4 regions of the Streptomyces kaniharaensis genome follow, and region 4 is predicted to be linked to each of the others. Evidence: riboswitches for the same ligand, from Rfam matches in the RefSeq annotation. Region 4 holds a riboswitch; each other region holds the start of a gene.
What was found. A riboswitch is a leader RNA that binds a small molecule or an ion and turns the genes downstream of it on or off. The one in region 4 is predicted to bind cyclic di-AMP.
Positions count from the first base shown of each region.

Region 1 (4,192 bases), 2.8 Mb from region 4:
GGCGGCCGGCACCGGCGTTCCGCCTAGCACCGGGCGAGCGCATCCGCGCGGAGGGAGACCCCGGGAGGCCCCCTGGGCCCGGCGGCCCGGCACTCCTCTGCGACCCTGGCACTCCCCGGTGGGCATTCCTCAGCCCCGGCTCACCCCCGAAAGGCCGGCCCCGAGGACCGGGCCCGAAAGCCCGAAAGACAAAGGCCGTCGCGGTGTCGGCACCCACGACGGCCCCCCGATGGCGGAGCGAAGGCCGGTCAGACGGCCAGGTGGTCGAACTCCCCGTCCTTGACCCCCAGCAGCATGGCGGCGATCTCGGCCCGGGTGTAGATGAGCGCCGGACCGTCCGGGAAGCGCGAGTTGCGCATCGCCACGTCGCCCCCCGGCAGGGCGGCGAACTCGACGCAGTTCCCCTGGGAGTTGCTGTGCAGGCTCTTCTGCCAGACCACTCCCGTCAGATCGGCTGCGGCCATCCCGTTGTACGCGCCGTGCTCGCCATACGAACCGTACGAGCCGTGCGTGTCCTGCGAGTCGTGCATAGAAGTCTCCCGAAGAGCCCCGGAGTTGCGGTCCAGCGCGGCGCCCCCGGCAGCCGCCGAACAAACGGGCCGGCCCCGTACCAGCCCGGCACAACGCCTCACTTGACGCGATGATAGCTGCTGTGCACGTGCATCAGCACGAGACATTGCAGGTGCACGAGGCCTTTCAATACCCGGCCCGAACTCTTCACGGACCCTTCCCCGACGACACGTAAAGGGACATAGCAGACTGAATCGGCAGGCTCCCGATGACCCGCCGTGAGCGGCTCCCCGCTGAATGTTGATCTTCGAGAGCCGGGAGTCGCACTCTCGTGACGCTCCGTCAGTTCAGCCTCGGACTGTGAGACATCTCACGCGCCGCCGGTGCAACGCAACCCCTCGCCGGGTACGTCTTCAGGAGATACCGGTGGGCGCGCGGGGGTTGGGGCAGGTATGCCCGGAATGCAGTGAATCATCCCGTGCGTACGGCCCCCTCGCCCGGCGCGCACACCACGCTCGCGCGAAACCGGCACGGCAGCCGACTGCAGCCCTGACGGGCCGATGTCCTACGATCTCCGCCATGAGCACCGCAGCCATTCCGGGCGCGCCATTGCCCGTCCGCACTCCAGGCTCCCGTGCGCGGGGGCGCCATCGCCGCCCCGAGCGCCCTGAGATCCCGGCCGGTTCCCCGGCCCTGGTGCTCGCCGTACCCGCGACCGCGGGGCCCGAGTCCCGCTCGGTCGTCGAGGAGCTGCTGTCGATCGTCCGCAGTGAGCAGAACGGCGTGCAGACCGCGGCGGGTTACCTCCCCGGCGACGCGGACGAGGACGAGGGCGGCCACGAGCACACCGTCGCCGAGCTGCTGGCCGAGGCCGCCGAGGCCGGCCTGCCCGCGCCGATCCTGGTACCGCTGGTACCCGGCCCGCACGGCTTCCTGACCGAGCTTCACGCGCTCGCCGCCGAGGCCGGCGCCCAGGTCACCGATGCGCTGGGCCCGCACCCGCCTGCTCGCCGAGGCCGTCCACGTGCGCCTGTCCGAGGCCGGGCTGGCCCGCGCCGACCGTGCCCGGCTGTTCGCCATCGCGACCGCCGCGGACGGCGTCGTGCTGACCACCGTCGGCGGCGAGGACGCCGCCGCCGCGGCCGGGATCACCGGCGTGCTGCTGGCCGCCCGGCTGGCCGTCCCGGTCGTCGCCGCCGCGCTCGACGTGCCCGGCTCGGTGGCCGCGGCCGTCGCGCACCTCAAGGAGACCGGCTCGGAGCGTCCCGCGCTGGCCCCGCTGGTGATCGGCCCAGAGGCGGACGCCGAGCTGCTCGCCGCGGCCGCCGAGGAGACCGGCTGCCCGTCCGCCGCGCCGCTGGGCGCATACCCGACGGTGGGCCAGCTGATCGCGTCCACGTACCTCGCCGCGCTGCCGGCCCCGTCGCCCGAGGCGCTGGCCGCGCTGGCGGAGGCCGAGGCGGCGGCTGCCGCCGAGGCCGAGGCGGCCGCTGAGGCCGAGGCGGCCGCTGAGGCCGCTCAGGGCGCCGAGGAGACTGCCGGCGAGTAGCAGGCCCACGCACAGCCCGAAAGGGCCCGGAACGGTGGCGTTCCGGGCCCTTTCGGCTTGCGGCGTACGGGAGTTAAGAGCTTAATGCGCTAGATGTCCGTTCTGTCGATGTTTGCCCATGGATGTTCTTCGACAACGGGAGCGGGCGAATCGCCGCCGCGACGCCTCCCGGGCGCGCACGCCGGAGCGCGACTCGACGCGCCGTCACCCATCTCCTGAAGCACAGACAGTTGTGCGCATCCACAGGCAGATTCCCGAAAGACGATCATTTCCGATCATGATGAGCGGCAGTTTTGGCACTTCCCACCAATCGGTGATGCGCGTCACAGCTATTTGCAGTTTGAACTTAAGTCTGCTTAACGTGCTCCCCGTTCGTGACCACACGGACCCAGTTCATCCGCAACGCCGAGTCCTGCCGTCGGGTGCACTGGCAGCGCGAAAACGCACCACGGCAGGAGCGGGGGACCCACAGGTAAGTCGCCCCGGACCATTCCTCGGAACGGTCCAGGGCTAGGGGTGAAGCCGCGCCCACGCGCGGCCGGGCAACTCCGGCCCGAATCCGACAGCTCACCTCGCAGGCGTGGGAGAGGACCGCGTCTTCATGCTGCCCACCAACGGCACTCGCCTGTCCAACCGCGCCCGCCGCGCGATCGCCGCCCTCGGCGTCGCAGGCATCGGTCTCACGATCCCCTGCCTCACCTCCGGCACCGCCTCCGCCGCCACCGTCGCCACCTGGGACAAGGTCGCCCAGTGCGAGAGCAGCGGCAACTGGAGCATCAACACCGGCAACGGCTTCTACGGCGGCCTGCAGTTCACCAACAGCACCTGGGCCGCGTTCGGTGGCACCTCGTTCGCCCCGCGCGCCGACCTGGCCACCAAGGACCAGCAGATCGCGATCGCCGAGAAGGTGCTCGCCGTGCAGGGCCCCGGCGCCTGGCCGGTGTGCTCCATCCAGGCCGGCCTGACCAAGGGCGGCGCCCCGGCCGCCGTCAACACCTCCGCCGCCGCCGCCAAGCCGGCCGCGCAGACCCCCGCCCCGGCCGCCAAGCCGGCCGCCGCCCCGGCCAAGGCCCAGACCCCGGCTCAGGCCCCCGCCCAGGCCCAGGCGTCCGCCGACGCGGCCAAGGGCACCGGGTCGCAGAGCTGGCAGGGCAAGAGCCAGAGCGCCCAGGCCCAGGACTACACCGTCGTCGCCGGCGACTGGCTGTCCGCGATCGCCGACAAGCACCACGTCCAGGGCGGCTGGCAGAAGCTCTACGACCTCAACCGCAGCACCATGACCGAGGGCGCGGACCGCATCTACCCGGGCCAGCGTCTGCACCTCGCCGACTCCGCCCAGAGCTCCACGGACGGCCACGCCGGCCAGAGCTTCAACTGGTTCAACCGCTCCTCGCAGTCCGGCCAGACCGCCACTGCCACCGCCGCCAAGCCGGCCGCGCAGGTCCAGACCATCGCCGCGAAGTCCGCCGCCCCCACCCAGGCGCAGGTGCAGGCCGCGGCTCCGGCCGCCGCCGGCAGCATGGCCGCCGCGGTCGCCTTCGCCGAGTCGAAGGTCGGCCAGGCCTACGTCTACGGCGGCACCGGCAACGGTGGTTGGGACTGCTCCGGCCTGACCCAGGCCGCGCTGCGCGCCGCGGGCGTCAACATCCCGCGCGTCGCCGCCGACCAGGCCGCCGCCAGCACCCACGTCTCGCTGGACAGCCTGCAGCCGGGTGACCTGCTGTTCTGGTCCAACAACGGCAAGGACTCCGGCGTCTACCACGTCGCGATCTACGTCGGCGGCGGCAAGTACGTCGAGGCCGCCAACCCGAGCGCGGGCGTGCGGATGCAGACCATCGCCAACTTCGCGCCGGACTTCGCCGGCCGCGTCTGAGGACAGTCGGCGGGAGCCGTGGTCACGGGCGAGGTGACCGGCGACGGTGACGGGTCACCGGTCGCCAGGGACGGCTAACAGATGACAGCGAACAGCTGACAGATAACAGATGTTGAAATCTGTTATCTGTCAGCTGTCGTCTGCTAGCGGTCGCCCCGGGGAGAGGGCTGGTCGCTCCTCCCCGGGGCTTCGGCCTATCCGCGTGGTCAAACCTCCGCCCGACGGGCATGCTGCTGCTCTGCACCCGAGGAGGAGTCACC
Region 1 is NZ_WBOF01000001.1:5,423,295-5,427,486, reverse strand. Features, by position in the region: gene F7Q99_RS24265 (ATP-binding protein) at 1-27, shown strand, start outside; gene F7Q99_RS24260 (DUF397 domain-containing protein) at 249-530, opposite strand; partial or broken gene F7Q99_RS24255 (hypothetical protein) at 1,090-1,954, shown strand; cyclic di-AMP (ydaO/yuaA leader) riboswitch at 2,492-2,653, shown strand; gene F7Q99_RS43230 (transglycosylase family protein) at 2,640-3,932, shown strand.
Region 1: it holds a riboswitch for cyclic di-AMP, as region 4 does, so the genes downstream of both, F7Q99_RS43230 (transglycosylase family protein) here and F7Q99_RS11720 (M23 family metallopeptidase) in region 4, are expected to answer to the same signal.

Region 2 (4,192 bases), 1.2 Mb from region 4:
TGCGGGGCCCGGCGGATCCGTAGACGTACGGGGATCCGATCATCCTCACGGCGGCCGCCAGCGCCGCCGCGCCGCGGTCGGAGGCCGGCGGGACGGTGCCGAGGTCCAGCCGGTCGGTGCCCCGGGTGGCGCGCTGCTCGGCCTCGTGGGCGTCCTGCGCGGCCATCCGGGTCCGCTCGGTGGCACCCAGGCCGTTGAGCAGCTTCTGGGCCTTGGCGAGCCGCTGCTGGATCTGCTCCTTGCTGTCGGCGAGCGAGCGCCGGGCCTGGTCGAGCTCGGCGAGCTTGCCGGTGGTCTCGGCGCGGCGCTGGTCGAGCCGGCGCTGGCGGGTGACCAGCTCGTGCAGCGTGTCGTTCTGCCGCTCGGCGGCCTGGTCGAGGGTGCGGGCCCGGGTGAGGTACCCGTCCGGGTCGGTGGCGAGCATCAGCTGGACGGCCCGGGTCATGCCGCCGCCGCGGTACTCGGCGCCGGCCACCGTGGCGAGGTCGCCGCGCAGCTGGTTGAGCTGGTCCTGGGCGACGGCCATCTCGCCCTGGAGGATGGTGGTCTCGCCCTGGAGCCGCTGCTGGGCCTCCTGGGCGGCGTTGTACTTCTCCGACGCCTGCTCGGCCTCGTTGTACAGCTGCTCGACCTGCGCCTTGACGTCGCCGCGGTTCGGCGCGTCCGGCACGGGGGCGCCGTGGGCGCTGCCGCCGGCGGTGACGCCGAGGGCGGTGGTGGCGGCCGCGGTCAGTACCAGCGCACGGGCGAGCAGTTGGGAACGGCGGTGCACGGGCATGACGGCGGCGGCTCCAAATCCTGCGGCACGGCCCCGCCGCCGCACCGGAGCGGGCGGCCTGGAAGCGGGAGTCCGGTGGCAGACGTTAGCGAGTCCGGGCAACCGAGTCCAAACCCTTCCCAACCCGAATATTTGACATCTAATCGGACATCAGTCCGAGTCCGGGGAAAAGCCGCAGGCCCGGCCTTCCGTGGTGGAAGACCGGGCCTGCGAGGGCCTGAAGGGGGATCAGACGCGCACGATGGCGGAGAGCGGCATGTTCGAGACCGCCTCGTAGCGGACGTAGGCGCCCGGCTTCGGCGCGTGCAGCACCTGGCCGTTGCCGGCGTAGATGCCGACGTGGTGGGCGTCGCTGAAGAAGATCAGGAGGTCGCCGGGCTGGGCCTGGGAGAGGTCCGTACCGATCCGGGTGCCGGCGTGGGCCTGCTCCTGCGAGGTGCGCGGCAGCGACACGCCGGCCTGGTCGAACGCCCAGACCATCAGGCCGGAGCAGTCGAAGGAGTTCGGGCCGGTGTCGCCCCAGCCGTACGGGCTGCCGACCTTGCTGGCGGCGTAGGACAGCGCGGCGGCACCGTGCGAGCTGCCGGGGGCCGGCTTGGCGACCGGCGAGGAGCTCGGCGAGGAGCTCGGCTGCGAGCCCAGGCCGGTGCGGGTGCTGTCGCGGGAGGCGCGGTCGGCGGCCTGCTGGGCGGCCTTGGCGGCGTCCGCCTTGGCCTTCGCGTCGGCGGCGGCCTTCTCCTCGGCCGCGCGGAGCGCCTGGCGCTCCTGCTCGGTCAGGGTGTTGAGCAGGTCCTGGGCGGCCCTGAGCTTGCCCTGGACCTCCTCCTTGGCGGTCTTGAGCTGCTGCGTGGTGGTGTCCAGCTCGGCGAGCTTGGCCTGGGCCTCGTTGCGGTCCTGGTCGAGCTTGCGCTGCTGCTCCTGGAGCTCCTTCAGCTGACCCTTCTGGGTGCTGCCGGCCTGGTTCAGGGCGTCGGCCTGGCTGAGGAAGTTGTCCGGGCTGGCGGAGAACATCAGCTGGACGGTCGGGGATATGCCCCCGTTGCGGTACTGCTCGCCGGCGATCTCGGCGAGTCCGCCCTGCAGGTCGGTCACCTGCGCCTGCTGGCGCGCCACCTGGTCCTGCAGGCTGCCGACCTGCTTCTGCAGCTCCTGCTGCTTGGCCTGGGCGGCGTTGAACTTCTCCGTCGCGACCTCGGCCTGCTCGTTGAGCTGGTCGACCTGCTCCTTGACCTGGTCCTTGGTCGGCGCCGGGTCGGCGTGGGCACCGGACTGCGCGGAGAGGGCGACGGTTGCAGCGGCGACACCGGTCAGGATGGACACACGGGTGCGGCTGGCGGGCTTGGGACGACGATGGGACGCCACGAAGGCGGGCTCCTTCTTCCTAGGTCCGCCTACCGGGTGAGCTGACGGGTTCGGGCCGGAAGCATGCCCTACGACGCCTCACAGCCGTTCCACCGGCCGACCTGGCGCCGATTCACCCCGGAGGAACGTGGTTCCCCGGCTCCGTTCCACAGCTCCCCCGACCACTGGGCTCCCCGTCGGACAGGCGCTTCGACCTGCCCCGCTGCTTCACGAACTCGACGGAAACCACCGCCGCCACCCTGGCTGGGTGATCGACAGTGCGGTGGTTCGGGGCACGACCCTAGTAACTGAACCGTGATCCGTTCAAATCCTTGTCAGAAAAAAAGCGGTAGAGGAACCAAGTTCATTTGTGAAGATGACCGATGGTGATCGCCGCCGTACGCAAAGCTGATCACCGATCACCAATTGGGGTACGGCGCGAACAGAAGCGAACGCGCCACCCCGTGCAGAGGTGGCGCGGATCACAGGGGCGACGACTCCTCGGTGTCGGGCCGTCAGACCCGGCGGATGGTGTTGATCGGCATCGCGTCGGCCTTCATCACCTTGACCACGTCACCGGTGTGCGGCGCGTGCACCACCATGCCGTTGCCGATGTACATCCCGACGTGGTGCCGGTCGCTGCCGTAGATGACGAGGTCGCCCGGCTGGGCCTGGTCCAGCGAGGGCACCCGGGTGCCGACGTCGCCCTGCTCCTGCGAGGTGCGCGGCAGCGAGACGCCGGCCTTCCCGTACGCCCAGACCATCAGGCCCGAGCAGTCGAAGGTGTTCTCCCCGGTGGCGCCCCACACGTACGGCGAGCCCTGCTTGCTCATCGCCTTGGCGACGGCCACGGCCGCGTACCCGCTCGCCGGCGGCAGGTTGCTGAGGTCGACCCGGTCGCTGCCGCGCGAGGCGCGGTCGTCCTGCGCCTGCTGGGCGCGCAGCGCGGCGCGCTCGGAGGCGCTGAGCGAGTTCAGCAGGTCCTGCGCCGCCTTGAGCTTCTGGTTGACGTCCGCCTTGGCCTGGTTCAGGTCCTTGGTGGTGGCGTCGAGCGAGGCGAGCACCGCGGCGGCCTCGGCCTTCTCCTGGTCCAGCCGGCGCTGCTGGTCCAGCAGGCCCTTGAGCGCCTCGGCCTCGCTGGTGCTGGCCTGCTGCACGCTGGAGGCCTTGTCCAGGTAGCCGGCCGGGTCGGAGGAGAGCATCAGCTGCACGGACGGGTCGATGCCGCCGGTGCGGTACTGCTCGCCCGCCACGCCCGCGAGGCCGGCCTGAAGCTGGGTCATCTGCTCCTGGCCGCGGGCCACCTGGTCCTGCAGCTGGTCGGCCTGCTTGCGCAGCTGGTCGGCCCGCTCCTTGGCGCCGTTGAACTTCTCCGCCGCCTGCTCCTGCTCCTGCTGGAGCTGGTCGATCTGCGCCTTGACGTCCGACTTGTTCGGCTGCGGCGCGGCGTGCGCGGCCACCTGGGCGGAGAGGGCGACCGCGGTCGCAGCGGCAGCGGTGAGCACGGAGACCCGCGCGCGGCTCGGCTGCTTGGGACGGCGGTGGGAGGCCAAGGGACGGGCTCCTTCTTCCATCGGCCTCACCCGATCGAGTGAGAATCCGGAAAATAGGTTTGACGCCAGACCCTAGTGAAGATCTAAGCGTTCCGCCACTCCCTCGAAGGCGTGAACTCACACCTTCAGAGTGACTTCACCAGATCCCCCCATCCCCCCGAAAAGGGTTCTGACCAGGCATCATCCCGATCCGAAGGGGGTCACCCCCGGTCAGGGCCGGGCCAGCCGATTCAGCAGCAGCACCGAGGCGACGGGGCGCGCGCCGGCCTTCCGCACGCCCTCCGCCACCTCCCGGTCGGTGGAGACCACCACCACCGGGCGGCCCTGCGGCTCGGCCCGCACCAGGCGGCGGATCAGCTCGTCCGCCGTCTCGCCGGTCCGGCTGAACCGTACCCGAACCCCGCGCGGCGGCGCCATGATGACCGGCACGTCCAGGTCCTGCCCGTCGAACACACAGGTGACCTCCGCCTGCGTGCGCTGGGCCAGCATCGCCAGCCCGCCCAGCAGCCGGATCCGCTGC
Region 2 is NZ_WBOF01000001.1:1,358,688-1,362,879, forward strand. Features, by position in the region: gene F7Q99_RS06205 (C40 family peptidase) at 1-778, opposite strand, end outside; gene F7Q99_RS06210 (NlpC/P60 family protein) at 1,007-2,140, opposite strand; cyclic di-AMP (ydaO/yuaA leader) riboswitch at 2,151-2,304, opposite strand; gene F7Q99_RS06215 (C40 family peptidase) at 2,635-3,672, opposite strand; gene F7Q99_RS06220 (NYN domain-containing protein) at 3,883-4,192, opposite strand, start outside.
Region 2: it holds a riboswitch for cyclic di-AMP, as region 4 does, so the genes downstream of both, F7Q99_RS06210 (NlpC/P60 family protein) here and F7Q99_RS11720 (M23 family metallopeptidase) in region 4, are expected to answer to the same signal.

Region 3 (4,192 bases), 3.0 Mb from region 4:
GGCGATCTCGGCGGCCGCGTCGACGCCGCGGGCTCCGGTCCGCCCGCCGGGTCCGCCGAGTTCGACCAGCACCTCGACCGGCCGCTCGGCCCCGGCGGCGCGCAGCGCCTCGTCCATCAACCGCACGCTCTCGGTGGAGTCGACCCAGGAGACGAAGGCGAACTCCGGGTCGGCGGCGAGTTCGGCGGCCAGCCATGCGAGCCCGGCCGGGTCGAGCAGCGTGTTGGCGAGCAGGATCCGCTGGACGCCGAAGGCGCGGGCGACCCGGATCTGCGGCAGGTTGGCGAGGGTGATGCCGTGGCTGCCGGCCGCCAGCTGCGCCTGCCAGAGGGCGGGCGCCATGGTGGTCTTGCCGTGCGGGGCGAGGGCGACGCCGGCTTTGGCGCACCAGTCGGCCATGGTCCGCAGGTTGTGGTCGAGGGCGGTGGCGTCGAGGGTGAGCAGCGGGGTGCCGAGCCCGGTGAGGGTGGGCCCGGTGGCCAGCCACTCGCGGACGGTACGCCCGTGGGCGTCCGCCGGGACGGCCTTGAAGCGCCAGTCGAGCAGCTCGTCGGCGAGGGCCGCCACCGCGGCTTCGTCGATGCCGGGCCCGGTGCCGCCGCGTGCGAAGGTCTGCTCCACCGTCTTCCTCCATCAGCCGAGTTTCCGCAGGTGCGGCGGGGGTTGCACCTGCCGGCAGCCCCCGTGACGCCCGAACAGTAACAGCCGCCGGGTGACGATGCCCGGGGCGAGCCCGGCCGGCTCGATGGTGACCGTGCCGGACGGTCATCCGGCCTCCTCCGCCCGCCGGAGCTGGAGCCAGCCGCCGGCCAGGTGCCGACAGGAGACCCCGGAGACGACAGCGGCCGGCCCGGCTCGCGAGGGAGGTCTCGCGAGCCGGGCCGGCCTTGGGCGTGTCCCGCGCCCATGGTCCACTGGTGCGGCGATCACCCGGTCGAGCGGTCACCCGACATGACCATCCCGAGTGGTCGATTCGCCCCGCATCAGCGGTGGTCGTTCACCCCGAGCAGGGGTCAGAGCGCGACGCCGTGCGCCCGGAGGTAGGCGACCGGGTCGATGTCCGAACCGTACTCCGGCCCGGTGCGGATCTCGAAGTGCAGGTGCGGGCCGGTCACGTTGCCGGTCGCACCGGAGAGGCCGAGCTGCTGGCCGACGGTGACGGTCTGGCCGATCTTCACGCCGATCACGGACAGGTGCGCGTACTGCGCGTACTTGCCGTCGGCGAGCTTGATCTCGACCTCGTTGCCGTAGGCGCCGCCGTTGCCGGCCTTCACCACGACACCGTTGGCGACCGCGAGCAGCGGGGTACCGGTGGAGGCGACGAAGTCCTGGCCGGTGTGGTGACCGGAGGCCCACATCGAGCCGGCGACGCCGTAGGCCTCGCCCAGCACCGGGTGGGCGAGCGGGGCGACGTAGCCGGAGGTGCTGGCCACGGCCGCCGGAGCGGCGGTGACGGCCTGGGCGGGCTTGGCGGCCGCGGTCTTGACCTGGACCTGGGCCGGAGCGGCCGGCTTGGCGGGCGCGGTCTGGGCCTGCGGGGCCGGGGCGGCCGGGGCGGCGGGCTTCTCGGCGGGCGCAGCGGCCGGAGCAGCCGGAGCAGCGGCCGGAGCAGCGGCGTGACCGGCGATCGCGAGCTTCTGACCCGGGAAGATCAGGTTCGGGTTGGCACCGACGACCGAGCGGTTGTGGTCGTAGAGCGCGTGCCAGCCGCCCTCGACGTGCTTGACCTCGGCGATCTTGGAGAGCGAGTCGCCGCGGACGACGCGGTAGCTCTCCTCGGTCTGGGCGGCCTGGGCCGGTGCGGCGGCGGCCGGCTTGGCGTCGACGCTGGTGGCGCCGGTCCAGGTGGTGTTCTGCGCGACCGGCGCGGCCGCGGCGGCCGGAGCAGCCGGGGCGGTCTGCGCCTGGGCGCTCATCGCGGTCACGAGCGGAAGGGCGAAGGACACGCCGGTGACGGCGGTGGCGATGCCGATGCGGGCGGCGCGGGGCAGGCTGATACGACGAGCCTGAGCAGGCATGGAAGATTCCTCTCCGACGCCTGCGAGGTGAGCTGTCGGGTTCGGGCTGGAGTTCGCCCGGCCGCATGCGCGGCTTCACCCCAAGCCGGTCCTCGAATTCGCACGCATTCGCATGCGAATTCCGGTCCGGCGACTTACCTGTGGGTCCCCCGCTCCTGCCGTACAGAGTTCAGTTCGAACCACCGGGCAGCGGCAGGACTCGGCGTTCCGCCCGGCAGATCCGTCCGGGCTGGCCGGGCGGTCGCTGAACTAAAACCCATCGGTCCCGGATCGAGCAATGTCGATCTCCCGGACCCGCGACGAATCCGCGGAATGCGGTGACGCTCCGGATGATCCGCTGCACAGTACGTGCACTATCCATTCACTCGGCGCCACTGATCCGCAACGCTCCGCCGATTTCGCGGCCGCTCCGCAAGTAGCCGCTCACGTACCGCGATCGGCGGACACACCACCGGTGACCCTTGTCACGTCGGCCCCACCGGGCGGAGGATCGGGCCGTGGCCACAACCGAGGCCGGCACCCTGCGCCTGGGCACCGCGCGGGGTCGCTGGGTACTTCTGGCGACGGTGCTCGGCTCCAGCATGGCGATGCTCGACGGCACCGTGGTGAACGTCGCCCTGCCCCGGATCGGCGCGGATCTCGGCGCCTCCCTCGCGTCGCTGCAATGGACGCTGAACGCCTATCTGCTCACGCTGGCCGGACTGATCCTGCTCGGCGGCGCGCTCGGCGACCGGTACGGCCGGCGCCGGGTGTTCCTGCTCGGCGTGGTCTGGTTCGCCGCCGCCTCCGCGGCCTGCGCCGCCGCGCCGAACATCCAGGTGCTGATCGCCGCCCGCGCCGTCCAGGGCGTCGGCGGGGCACTGCTGACGCCGGGTTCGCTCGCCATGCTCCAGGCGGTCTTCCATCCGGACGACCGCTCGGCCGCGGTCGGCCTCTGGTCCGGCCTCGGCGGGGTGTCAGCGGCGGTCGGCCCCTTCCTCGGCGGCTGGCTGGTGGACGGCCCCGGCTGGCGGTGGATCTTCCTGCTGAACCTGCCGCTCGCCGCCGCGGTCGTCACCGTCGCCACCCGCTACGTCCCCGAGAGCCGCGACGAGAGCGCGACCGGCCGCTTCGACGTGCTCGGCTCACTGCTCGCCGCCCTCACACTCGGCGCGATCACCTACGCGCTGACGGCGGCCGGCGAGGGCCTCTCCCCCACCGTCTGGCTCACCGGCGCGATCGGGCTGGCCATCGGCGCGGCCTTCCTCGCCGTCGAGCGCCGCGCCCCCGAGCCGATGCTGCCGCTCGGCCTGTTCTCCTCGCGGCTGTTCACCGCCGTGAACCTGGTCACCCTCTGCGTCTACGCGGCGTTCAGCGGCGTGTTCTTCCTGCTGGTCGTGCAGCTGCAGATCGTCGCCGGGTTCTCCCCGCTGGTCTCCGGCCTGGCCCTGGTCCCGATCACCGTGCTGATGCTGGCGCTGTCCTCGCGCGCCGCACGGCTCGGCAAGCGGATCGGCCCGCGCATCCCGCTGACCGTCGGCCCACTGCTGTGCGCCGCGGGAGTGCTACTGATGCTGCGCACCGGCCCTGGCTCCTCCTACTGGGCGGATGTGCTGCCCGCCGTCACGGTGATGGGCTGCGGGATGACGCTGCTGGTCGCGCCGCTCACGGCCACTGTGCTGGCGGCCGTCGAGGTCCGGCACGCGGGCATCGCCAGCGGCGTCAACAACGCCGCCGCGCGCGCCGCCGGCCTCCTCGCGGTCGCGGCCCTCCCGGCCATGGCGGGCCTGAGCGGCGACGCCTACCGGGTGCCGTCCGCGGTGAACGACGCCTTCCACACCGCGATGCTGATCTGCGCCGGACTGCTGACGGCCGGCGCGCTCATCGCCTTCACCACGATCCGCGGCAGCGTGCTGGCCCCCGAGGACCACCCCGTCGCCGAGCCGGACACCGAATGGTGCTGCGGCACCACCCCGCCCCTCGACCCCGGCCACGTCCACACGCACGAGGGCCCCGCCACCGATCCGGCAGCAGGGCCCTAAGTGAGCTGACTCACCGTCAGAGAATGTCACCAGGTGCGTACTTGGCGGCCTCCGGGTAGGCGGCGACGACGGCCTCCACCTGGCGGAGCACCTCGGCGACCTGGGCGCCGGCCGCACCGGTGAACGACAGCCTGTCCGCCAGCAGCGCGTCCA
Region 3 is NZ_WBOF01000001.1:5,565,078-5,569,269, reverse strand. Features, by position in the region: gene F7Q99_RS24870 (type III PLP-dependent enzyme domain-containing protein) at 1-621, opposite strand, end outside; gene F7Q99_RS42710 (M23 family metallopeptidase) at 1,014-2,018, opposite strand; cyclic di-AMP (ydaO/yuaA leader) riboswitch at 2,021-2,203, opposite strand; gene F7Q99_RS24860 (MFS transporter) at 2,516-4,039, shown strand; gene purB (adenylosuccinate lyase) at 4,056-4,192, opposite strand, start outside.
Region 3: it holds a riboswitch for cyclic di-AMP, as region 4 does, so the genes downstream of both, F7Q99_RS42710 (M23 family metallopeptidase) here and F7Q99_RS11720 (M23 family metallopeptidase) in region 4, are expected to answer to the same signal.

Region 4 (4,192 bases):
GTCGGGCAGCGGGTCGGGCAGTATCCGGAGGCCTGGCGGATCGGGGGTGGGGTTAACCCCCTCCCGGGATCGACGGCCCAACCGGGGTCGACTACCTCCCGGGCTCAACGACCCGTCTGCGGCCACTCGTCGGCGAGCAGCGAGTACAGGTACGAGTCGGACCAGACGCCGTCCTTGAGGAGGTCGTGCCGGATCCGCCCCTCCAGCCGGAATCCCCGCTTGGTGAGCACCCTGGCGGAGGCCGCGTTGTCGACGTCCACCCGGGCGGCCAGCCGGTGCACGCCGAGGGAGCCGAAGGCGAGGTCGCACAGCAGCGCGACGATCTCGCCCGCGTAGCCGAGACCCCAGACGTCGCGGCACAGCACGTACCCGAGGGTGGCGGACCGGTACGCGCCGAGGGTGAGGGAGGCGTGGGCGACCGGGGCGGCGTCCGCCGGATCGTCGGCGTCGGCGCGCCGGATGACGGCGAGCCGGTAGGTGTCCCGCTCCTCCGCCATGGCCTCCTCCAGGTAGAGGGCGATCTGGTCCGCGCAGGTCTCGCGGTCGCGCGGTCCGAAGGGGAGGTACCGGGTGACCTCCGGGTCGCCGAACAGCGCGTGCAGCGCGTCCACGTCGCCCGGGGTGTGGTGGTACTCGCGGATGGCCAGCCTGGGGCCGACGAGTCGTACGGGGACCATGGTTGCCGACCCTACCCCCGGCCAGCGGTTACCGTTCGGGCTATGAACGACGACGACCTGCGGCTCGCCCCGCGCACCAAGGCCGCCGACCTGCTCGCCTGGGCGGCGGCGGAGGGCCGCACCCCGGTGGCCGAGGCGCCGCTGCGCGCGGTGCTGGCGCTGCTGGAGCTGGGCGAGGGCAGGATGCACGACGGCTGGCCCGAGCTGACCTCCGACGCGGTGGAGCACCTCCTGTACGAGCGGCTCTACCTGTACGTCCAGCCCGCCCCGGACGAGGACCCGCTGGCGTACGGCGCGGCCGTGCGCCTGCTGATCGACCACCAGCGCGCGGCCAAGCGGCTCAACGCCAAGCGCCAGCAGCGGCTGCACGCCGAGGCCGAGTGGCAGGGCGAGGTCGCGGCGGGGCTGCTGCGCCGGGCCGACCTGGTGACCTGGCCCCGGCTGTACGCGCTGCTGCTGCACGCGCACGGGGTGGACGTCGCGGACGAGGCGGCGGTGCGGGACTGGCTGGCCGGTTTCCGGGAGCTGGCGGAGGAGGAACGGCTGGCCGCGTTCGCCGCGCTGGTGCCGGCCGGGTGGCTGGACGACCCGGACGAGCAGGGCTGGGGCCCGGCCCGGGTGCTCTCGGTCGGCATGGCCACGGACGGCGCGCGGCTGCTGCTGGAGCAGGGCCTGATGCGGCGCAGCTACCGCAACCTGGCCGAGCTGACCGCGCTGGGTCGGCCGATGCCGGACGAACTGGCCGGTGACTTTGGGGAGTTCGAGGAGGCGGCGGCGGAGGAGGCGCTCGCGCTGTACGGCGAGTGGACGGTGCCCGGGCTGCCGCGGTTGCTGGTGGCGGAGTTCCCGGAGCTCGCGCCCGAGCCGGGGCAGGCGGAGATCGACGCGTACCTGGCGCAGCTCCCGGAGGGGCCCGCGGAGGAGTGACGCGAGCAGGCCCCGGCCTGGTGGCCGGGGCCTCTCGGGATGCGTCAGGGCCTCTTGCGGTGTGTCAGGGGGTGCGTCAGGGGTTGAGGCCGTGCTGCTGGAGCCAGGTCTCCGGGTCGACCGGGGCGCCGCCGCCCGGGCGGACCTCCAGGTGCAGGTGCGGGCCGGTGACGTTGCCGGTGGCGCCGACCTTGCCGATCTGCTGGCCGGAGGCGACCTGGCCGGTGCCCTTGATGATCGAGGAGAGGTGGCAGTACCAGATCTCGGTGCCGTCGGGCAGCGTCTCGACGATCCGGTAGCCGTACGAACCGGCCCAGCCGGCCGAGGTGATGGTGCCCTGGCCGACCGCGAGGACCGCGGTGCCGGTGTCGGCGGCGAAGTCCAGGCCGGTGTGCAGGTGGGCCCAGTAGCGGGCGCTCTGGCCGTAATGGGCGGAGAGGTTGTAGTCGCGCACCGGCAGGGTGAGGGCGGCGGCCTTGGCCTTCTCGGCCTTGTCGGCCTCCTCGGCGGCGGCCTTCCTGGCCTCGGCCCCCTTGGCGGCGGCCTTGGCCTCCGCCTCCTGCGCGGCCTGCACGCGGGCGCTCTCCTCGGCGGCGGTGCGCTGGCTGTCGGCCTGCTGCTGGATGCGGGCGGCGAGCGCGAGGCCGGGGTCGGCGGAGAGGCCGACCGGGGTCTCGTCCGGGGCCTCGATGGCGGGCGCGGCGGCCGGGGTGGCGGAGGTGAAGCCGGTGGCGCCCAGGGTGGCGGCGACGGCGGTGACGCCGAGCAGCGGGGCGGTGCCGCGGGTCTGACGCGGCATCCGGTGCCGGTTGACCTCGGCCTCCGGGCCGGCGAACTCGCTTTCGGCCGGGCGGGGTTGATCCAGGAGCTGGGTACCGGCTGCGGGGCCGGCGGGGTGTGCCGGGGTGTGCGTCGACGCCACGGAGGCGCGCTCCTTTCCTTCCTTCGCGCCTACCGGGTTAGCTGACGGGTTCGGAGCAGGAAGGTCTCCTACGGCCGGGCCGGAGCCCTGCCGATTCACCCCAGGGAAGGTGGTTCCCCGGCTCCCTGGCCTGCCCGGAGGCCGGCCGGCGGGATTAGGCGACGGCGCACGGTGCCGTCTGGATACGGCGTTGACGACCGCGCTGCGTTATCAAACGTTAATCCTAGGAGCCCCTGATTCCAAGCCATCCGCCAGGGACGGCCGGTGACAGCTCGGGCGGCTTGCACTCTATGGCCGATTTGCCGCCCTTGACCACCCCTGACACCACTAGTGTGATCGGACGTCAACGAACGAACCGCCATCTGAGTACTTCTACTCATGTGCGGCCGGCCGGACCGCCACCATCCTGACGCCATGAACGCACCGATGCAGTCACACACCACGGCCGCGTACTACGTCCAGGCCGTGCTCTCCTTCGCCCTGTCCGGCACCGCCCTCGCCGTCGGAATCGCCTACCTGCCGGTCGGGGCCTGGACCCGGGCATTCCTCGCGCTCGGCCTGCTCTACACCGTCACCTCCTCGTTCACGCTCGCCAAGGTGATCCGCGACCGGCAGGAGTCCAACGAGATCGTCACCCGGGTGGACCAGGCCCGGCTGGAGAAGCTGCTCAGCGAGCACGACCCGTTCAAGGTCGAGGGGGCCTGAGGGCGGTCGGGGGCCTGAGGGCGCTCGAGGAGAGGCCTTGACGGCTAAGGCTATTAGCCTTAGCTTTATGGCTATCGGCAGCAACGCCGATGCCCCGCAGCAGCGGACCGAGGAGGCCCACCATGAACGGCACCCCCGCCCCGAGCACCCAGTTCCTCGACGTCCCCGGCGGCCGACTGGCCTTCGACGACACCCGGCAGGGCGACGGCGCCCCCGTCGTCCTGCTCCCGGGGATGCTCGACACCCGGGCCGCGTACCGGCACCTCCGCCCCCTGCTCACCGCCGCCGGCCGTCGCGTCATCACCATGGACCTGCGCGGCTTCGGCGAGTCCTCGATCGTCTGGGACGACTACACCCCGGCCGCCATCGCCACCGACGTCCTCGCACTGCTCGACCACCTCGGCATCGAGCGCGCCGTTCTGGTCGGCAGCTCGTACACCGGCGCGACCGTCGTCAAGGTCGCGGGAGACGCCCCCGAGCGGGTCGCCGGGATCGTCCTGCTCGACTCCTTCGTCGAGAACCCCCCGCAGAACGCCCTCATGCGCGGCGTCGTCCGCGTCATGGGCACCATGCTCGTCCACTGGCCCGCCTTCTGGGGCTTCTACCAGCGCAAGCTCGCCTACCCGGGCGCCAGGCCCGCCGACTTCGACGCATACGTGAACGGGCTGGTCGCCGCGATGCGCACCCCGGGCAGGAAGACCGCCACCCGCGGCCACGTCAGCGGCGACGCCGCGCCGGTCGGCTGGACGGCCGCCGTGCGGTGCCCGGCGCTGGTCGTCATGGGGAGCAAGGACCCCGACTTCCCGAAGCCGGAGGCCGTCGCCGACCGGCAGGCCGCGGCGCTCAACGCCCGGAAGGTGATGATCGAGGGATCGGGGCACTACCCGATGGCCGACAACCCGCGGGCCACCGCCGACGCCCTGCTGGCCTTCCTCGCCGAAACCGCCTGATCGCCGGCCGC
Region 4 is NZ_WBOF01000001.1:2,575,506-2,579,697, forward strand. Features, by position in the region: gene F7Q99_RS11710 (GNAT family N-acetyltransferase) at 105-677, opposite strand; gene F7Q99_RS11715 (hypothetical protein) at 720-1,604, shown strand; gene F7Q99_RS11720 (M23 family metallopeptidase) at 1,681-2,526, opposite strand; cyclic di-AMP (ydaO/yuaA leader) riboswitch at 2,539-2,697, opposite strand; gene F7Q99_RS11725 (YiaA/YiaB family inner membrane protein) at 2,941-3,231, shown strand; gene F7Q99_RS11730 (alpha/beta fold hydrolase) at 3,354-4,181, shown strand.